2 linked regions of the Geothrix sp. 21YS21S-2 genome follow. The main gene of each other region encodes a partner of the protein of the gene in region 2 in a complex. Links are inferred from orthologs where the notes say so. Each region holds a gene or a part of one and is shown on either strand. Other genes may lie near its edges.

Evidence for each region.
Region 1: the proteins of tsaE (region 2) and tsaD are in contact, whole or in part, in a crystal structure (PDB 6N9A), measured with the Thermotoga maritima proteins. The link is inferred for Geothrix sp. 21YS21S-2 from one-to-one orthologs. Residues at the interface, in WP_004082108.1 of Thermotoga maritima: Leu37, Gly38, Lys46, Lys57, Val59, Lys60, Ser61, Thr63, Phe64, Thr65, Leu66, Met67, Val69, Pro71, Tyr82, Arg83, Leu84, Asp86, Asp88, Phe89, Asp93, Ile128, Asp130, Glu131, Arg134; in WP_004082750.1 of Thermotoga maritima: Cys10, Asp11, Arg49, His50, Leu82, Gly84, Gly135, Gly136, Glu154, Thr155, Leu156, Asp157, Asp158, Ser159, Glu162, Asp165, Lys166, Arg169, Leu170, Tyr175, Lys213, Thr214, Leu217, Tyr218, Gln221, Arg222, Asn324.

The regions. Positions count from the first base shown.
Region 1 is NZ_CP132910.1:4,884,445-4,887,746, reverse strand. Bases 180-3,174 are described here. They hold tsaD (tRNA (adenosine(37)-N6)-threonylcarbamoyltransferase complex transferase subunit TsaD), read left to right. Parts: upstream 180-1,163; coding sequence 1,164-2,186; downstream 2,187-3,174. Other genes in these bases: RAH40_RS21400 (PAS domain S-box protein), read right to left, coding at 2,471-3,174; gatC (Asp-tRNA(Asn)/Glu-tRNA(Gln) amidotransferase subunit GatC), read left to right, coding at 2,189-2,467; RAH40_RS21415 (hypothetical protein), read left to right, coding at 300-1,130; RAH40_RS21420 (YraN family protein), read left to right, coding at 180-219. Outside these bases: more of RAH40_RS21420, read left to right, coding at 1-179; more of RAH40_RS21400, read right to left, coding at 3,175-3,302.
Region 2 is NZ_CP132910.1:102,584-105,889, reverse strand. What follows is about bases 11-3,009. They hold tsaE (tRNA (adenosine(37)-N6)-threonylcarbamoyltransferase complex ATPase subunit type 1 TsaE), read right to left. Parts: upstream 1,725-3,009; coding sequence 1,296-1,724; downstream 11-1,295. Other genes in these bases: RAH40_RS00450 (NAD(P)H-hydrate dehydratase), read right to left, coding at 1,717-3,009; RAH40_RS00460 (DUF3943 domain-containing protein), read right to left, coding at 11-1,165. In the rest of the region: more of RAH40_RS00460, read right to left, coding at 1-10; more of RAH40_RS00450, read right to left, coding at 3,010-3,129; RAH40_RS00445 (peptidylprolyl isomerase), read left to right, coding at 3,181-3,306. UniProt on the Escherichia coli protein: Required for the formation of a threonylcarbamoyl group on adenosine at position 37 (t(6)A37) in tRNAs that read codons beginning with adenine.

The sequences.
Region 1 (3,302 bases), 4.8 Mb from region 2 along the record:
GCCCGGGCCGACGAATTGCGCCTGGTGGAAGTGAAGGCCCGCGCCCCGGGGGCCTGGGTGGGGGGGGACGCGGCCCTCACCTTCGCCCAGCGCCTCCGCCTCCAGAAGGCCCTCCGGGGCTTCCTGGAGCAGGTGCCCTGGCCCTTCCGGGTGACGTTCCAGCGGGTGAGCTGGTCGGGGTGGCGGTGGCGCTTCCACCCGCCGGAGCGGTGGCGATAAGAAACCTTCATAATCATCCCCGCACCTGAGGATGCACGCGACATTCCGTCATGTGCTTGAAAAACATAGGATTTGAACAAATGACAGGCCGTTCGTTCCTCACGTACCGCAACCTGGGGTTCATCTCCCTGGTCCTGGGCGCCCTCAGCCACGCCCAGGCCCAGGACTCCACCTTCGCCGCCCTGATCAACCAGACCGACCGGAACTTCCACGTCGAACTTGCCGGGTTCGGGCACTTCCAGCATGATCCCTCCACCCAGCAACCGGTCAAGGCCATCCGGAGGGACAGCGCCGAAATGATCGGCCGCAAGGCCAGGACCCCGGCTCCGGTCCTGTACCTGGGCGCAGGGGTTCCAAACGTCAAGAGCACGGTCCTGGGCCCCGGCGAGGCCATCGAATTCACGGGCCGGGCCGGGTTCGACACCATGCAGACGGTGGGCCTGGCCGTCACGGAGGCGTCCGCGGGATCCACCGCGGGGCCGGGAGCCGTGGGGACGTTCGTCTACTGGACCTGGGAAACCGAGGTCCTGCCGCACGGCATGGTGGCCTCCGGCGGCGCCAGGGGAACCAACCCCGGGGGACCGGCGACCTTCTCCTTCGTGAACTACAGCGACGGCCGGATGGTCGGCATCGTATCGGGGCCCCCCAAGCCGGCGGGGCACGGGGTCGGGGTGCCCGAAACCAAGGACCTCCTGCCCGAACCCCAGGGCCTCCTGCCCGAGCCCCAGGGCCACGCGGAACGCAACCTCCCCTTGGGGATGGTGATGGTCCTCCATGGGAAGAACGGGGACCCCGGTTCCTCCACCTCCTCGACCTCGACCTCGACTTCGACCACGACCTCCTCTTCCTCCTCCAGTTCCACCTCCTCGACGTCCCAGCCCAACCCTGGCGTCCCCCCGGGCGGGTTTTGAGGATCCCGGGTCCGATTCCGGTACAATCTCGGGATGCTGGTACTCGGACTCGAATCCTCCTGTGACGACTGCTCCGCGGCCGTGGTGCGAGAAACGCCGGAGGGCCCCGTCCTCCTGGCCATGACCCGCAAGAGCCAGGACGAGCTCCACGGCCCCTACGGGGGCGTGGTGCCCGAACTGGCGGCGCGGGAGCACCTCCTGCAGCTGCGGGGGGTGATCGCGGGGTGCCTGGACAAGGCGGGTCTGCCGCTTTCGGCCATGGACCGTATCGCGGTGACCCAGGGGCCGGGTCTCGTGGGGTCCCTGCTCACCACCTTCTCGGCCAGCAAGGCCATGGCCTGGCGGGAGGGCATCCCCTGGGTGGGGGTGCACCACCTCCTGGGCCACCTGAACGCGGCGCGCTTCGCCGTGCCGGACCTGCCCTTCCCCGCCCTGGCGCTCCTGGTGTCCGGCGGGCACACCCACCTCTACCTCGCCCGGGACTGGTCCCACCTGGAGCTCCTCCAGAAGACCCGCGACGACGCGGCGGGGGAGGCCTTCGACAAGACCGCGCGCATGCTGAACCTGGGCTACCCGGGCGGGCCCATCGTGGACACCTGCGCGAAGACCGCCGACCGCGCCGCGGCCCCCTTCACTCCGCCCAAGTTCCGGGACGGCAAGGCCGGCTGGAGCTTCTCCGGCCTCAAGACCGCCGTGAAGATCCGCATCCACGGCGAAGCGGGCCTGGACGCCGCGGGCGTGGACGACCCCCGGGTGCGGGCCCTGTGCCGCACCCTCCAGGAGACCGTGGCGGCCTGGCTCCTGAAGCCCATCCCCGCCTTCCGGGACGAGACCGGGGCCCGCGCCCTCATCGTCTCCGGAGGCGTGGCCTGCAATTCGGAACTCCGGTCCCAGGCCAAGGTCCTGGCGGAAAGGCTGGGCCTGGTGCTGGCCATTCCGGAACCGAGGTTCTGCACGGACAACGGCGCCATGATCGCCGCGGCCGGCGCGATCCTGGAGCCCGCGGCGGACCCCTGGCCCTTCAACGCCGACCCCAACCTGCCGCTGGGGGCCTAGCCATGGAGGTCACCCGCGAGGACGTGCTCCGCTGCGCCGCCCTGACCCGCCTCAGCCTCCGGGAGGAGGAGATCGAGCCGCTGCGCAGGGACATGGCCCAGTTGCTGAGCCACGCCCAGAGCCTGGACGCCCTGGACCTGGACGGGGTGGAGCCCGCCAGCCTGGACCGGCCCCTGCCCCGCCGGGAGGACGTCCCCAGGGAGGGCTTCACCCAGGCCGAGGCGCTGGCCAACGCGCCGGAGTCCTACCGCGGGCTGTTCGTGGTGCCGCGGGTCCTCTGACGGTCACCAGGCGTCGAGGAGGGCCTTGAACTCCGAGAGGCTGAAAGGCTTGCGCAGGCTGCGCACCCCGGGGCGGCCCTCGGCGAGCCGGGCCACGTCCTGGTCGCTGTAGCCGCTGGCCATGACCACCCGCTGGCCGGGGCGCAGCGCCAGGATCCTGGGCAGGGTCTCGGCGCCGGTGAGGCCGGGCATGTTCATGTCCAGGATCACCAGGTCCACCTCCAGGCCCTGTTCCAGCAGGGTCAGCGCCTCCTGGCCGCCGGGGGCCAGGCGCACCTGGTGCCCGAGCACTTCCAGCATGGGTCCCACGGCCTCCCGGATCAGCTCGTCGTCGTCCACCAGGAGGATGGACAGGGGCCGGCCCCCCTTCGGCGCGGCGGCGGCCTGGACCGATTCCGGAAGCGCCTCCAGGATCCTGGAGGCCGGGAACCGGAGCGTGGCCACCGTCCCCAGCCCGGGGCCGCTCCTCAGCTCCAGGGCGCCTCCATGGGCCTTCATGGTGCCGAAGACCATGCTGAGCCCCAGGCCGGTGCCCTTGCCCAGGGGCTTGGTGGTGAAGAAGGGCTCCATGGCTTTCTGAAGGACCTCGGGGGCCATGCCCTCGCCGGTGTCCTCCACGGCGAGGCTCACGCCGCCGCCCGGCTCCCGCCGCGTGCGCAGGGTGAGCGTCCCGCCGCGCTCCATGGCGTCCACGGCGTTGACGCAGAGGTTCATGACGGCGTGGCTGAGGGCGCCGGCGTCCCCCATCACGGCCGGCAGGCCCTCCTCCAGGGCCATGACCGGCTTGACCCGCTTGAGCGTCGTGTGGGCCAGCAGCTGGGTGAGATCGGCCACC
Region 2 (3,306 bases):
TCATGATGCTGTCGACGGGATTGCTCATCTTGCCGAGGGTGCGGAACTCGAACTGGAAGTAGTCGAAGGGCCGGTCGTAGGTGTACGTCCCCTTGCCGGGCAGTCCGTAGTCCAGGGAGAAGTCCAGGGTGGCCTCGTTGCGGCGGGTGGTGGTGGCCACGCCCTGGCTGACCAGGTTCGAGTGGAGGCTGCCGCCCAGCTGCAACCGCCACCGGAGGGCGGGGTTGTTGCTGGGGAACACCGGCTTGAACCGGGTGCCGAAGGCGAAGCGGTTGATGGCCGCGGCCGGGGCCAGCAGCGCGGCGGCGGTCCGGTTCCAGAACCCGGGGTCCCTGCCCTTGCTCTCCAGCATGAGGTTGGAGAGCCGGAAGAGCACCTCCCCGAAGAAGCTCCCGCCGATGCCCGTGGCGATCTGGTCGTTGTAGGACGGCTTGGTGGTCTCCCCTCCGGTCTCCCACAGGAAGCTCCCGGCCTGGTCGTAGAGGAGCGCCTCCCAGTAGGTGAGGCCCGAGGACCGGGCGAAGGTGTGGTAGACGGTGCCCGTGTAGGGATGCATGAACTGGTTCATGGCGAAGGCGTCGGTGTCCACCACCCAGGGTCCGTGGAAGGCGTGGTCCCGCATGGAGGTGAAGGTGGAGCTGTAGACCCGCTTGCCGTCCTCGCGGTCGTTGGGGTGGGCGAGACGGTCGAAGCCGTTGAGCGCAAGGAGGAAGGACGGGATTTCCAGGGCCGGTACGAGGTAGCTCTTCCGGGCGCCGGTCTCCCAGGACATGGCCCCGGGGACGGTACGGCCCTGTTCCTTGAAGGCGCCCTGCCGGGTGATGGAGATGTCCTGCCGGTGGTCCGGCGCAGCCTCGGTCAGCTCGATGACGTCGCCGGCCTTCAGGTCGGCGTAGCCCTCCTTCGAGACCACGACGGTGAACGAGCCCGGTCCCGGGAGGCGCACGGTGTAGCGGCCCTCCGCATCCGTGGTGGCGGTGCCCCCCACCGCGCTGGTGCCCGCGGGCATGACCGTGACCAGGGCGCCCGCCACCGGGGCCTGGCTGGACCGGTCCTTCACGCAGCCCGTGATGTCCCCGGCCCGGGCGGCGCTCCAGGCCGAGAGCGCCACCGCGGCGTGGAGCACCGGGATGAGGAACCTGCGTTCGATCCGTCTGGTTGGCATGCCTCGACCTTCCCGCCCTCGGGCCCGGCTCATGCCGACCCAGGGGGAGAGCAGGTTCCATGCCAGCGGGAAACCGCGCTGTGGCGGGCTTCCACGATCGATGATCAATCACATTGACGGGGCGCCGCCTTCATTTCGAGAGAGGGAGGCTCCAGGTGGCGGTACGCTCGTCCCCTTCTCCGTCCAGCTCCAGGTCGGCCACCCAGTCGGTGGGCCAGGGGCCGGGGCCGCCCGCCCATTCCACCACCAGGTAGTCGGCCGGCGTCACGGTCTCCTCCAGGCCCAGGGTCCAGGCGCCGGCCTCCCCAAGGCGGTACAGGTCCAGGTGATGGATCTGCGCGCCGGGGCAGGCGTAGCGGTGGAGCACGGCGTAGGTGGGGGAGGCCACCTGGTCGGGGTCGCCCCCCAGGCCGGCCACGAAGCCGCGGGTCCAGGTGGTCTTGCCGGCGCCCAGGGGGCCCCGCAGGAGCCACGTGCCGCCCGGGGGCGTCAGCCGGGCCAGCTCGGCCCCCAGGGCCTCCGTGGCCCCTTCCTCCCGCAGGAGGCGTGTCTCAGGCATGGTCGTCCTCCGAATGGATGTCCCGCAGCAGCGCGGCCAGGGACGGGCCCAGGTCGCGGATGAGGATGGGCCCCGGCCCCAGCCGGTCCGCGGCGGCGCCGTGGAGCCAAACCGCGTCCGCCGCGGCCTGGCGCAGGGTGCGCCCGGCGGGGTTCCGGCGCCAGGCCGCCGCCGACGCCGCCACCATGCCGGCCAGGAAGTCCCCGGAGCCGCCCGTGGCGAGGCCGGGATGGCCCGTGGGGTTCACCCAGACCTCGGCCAGGCCGCCCCCGGCCACGAGGGTCTGGGCGCCCTTGAGGACGAGGACTCCCGGCCCCAGGGCCACCTCCCGGGCCCGGACCGTCCGGCCGCCGCCGGGCCCGAAGAGCCGCTCGAATTCGCCGGGGTGGGGCGTGATGACGGTGGATTCCCGGTCCATCCAGCGCGGGCCCTCCCCGGCCTTGAGGGCCGAGGCGTCCACCACCAGGGGGCCGTCCCAGGCGGGCACGTCCGCCACGCCCCCGGGACCCGCGAGCAGCGCGTCGACGCCTTCGGGCAGGGCGCCGTCCCATGCGCGCACCATGGCCTCCGGCACCTGGCAGGCCACCTCGGCGCGCACGGCGGCGTCGGTGAGCACCGTCACCAGGCCCGCCCCCATGCGCAGGGCGCCCAGGGCCGCCAGGACGGCGGCCCCCGACATCCCCGGGGTGCCGGCGCGGATGGCAACATGGCCGAAGTCCCGCTTGTGGCCGTCCCAGCGCGAGGGACGGGGCCGGGGGCGCTCCAGGAGACGCATCCCGGCCTCGGGGGCGCCGTGCAGGGGGATGGGGACGAGGGTGATCTCCCCGCAGAAGTCCCGGGCCGGGCGAAGGCCGTGGCAGATCTTCAGGTGGCCGAAGGCCGCGGTGCGGGTGGCCCGGATGGCGGGGCCGGCGGGTTCTGCCGAGCCCGGGTCGAGGCCCGAAGGCAGGTCCAGGGCCAACACCCGGGCCCCTTCCAGGGCCTCCACCCAGGCGCGGGCGGGACCCTCCAGCGGCAGGCGCGTGCCCAGGCCGAAGAGTCCGTCCACCACCCAGCCCCGGAAGCCGGCGGCGGCCTCCCGCGGGTCGGCGGCGTGGCGGAAGGTTCCGCCCAGGCCGGTCCACAGGCGGGCCTGGAGGGCCGCGTCGCCCTTCCAGGCGGGTGCGGGGTCCAGCGTCCAGACCTCCACCTCCCGGCCGCGGAGCCGCGCCAGGCGCGCCAGGGCCAGGGCGTCGCCGCCGTTGTTGCCGGGACCGGCCAGCACGTGGAGGGGACCGCCGGCGGGCAGCAGCGCCAGCGCGCCCAGGGCCGCGTGCTCCTGGAGCACGAGGGAGGGCACGCCCCAGCCCTGGATGGACCTGTGTTCCAGGTCCCTCATTTCCTGGGCGGTCAGAAGCGGGATCATGCGGGTCTCCAGGATGAGCTAGGATAGATCCACAATCCCATGGAGACCAGCGTGCGAAAAGTCCTGACCGTCCTCTTCCTGGCCCTGCCCCTCCTCGCGGCCAAGCCCAAGGTGGAGATCACCACCACCGCCGGCGCCTTCACCGTGGAGCTCGAGCCCGACGCGACGCCCGTGACC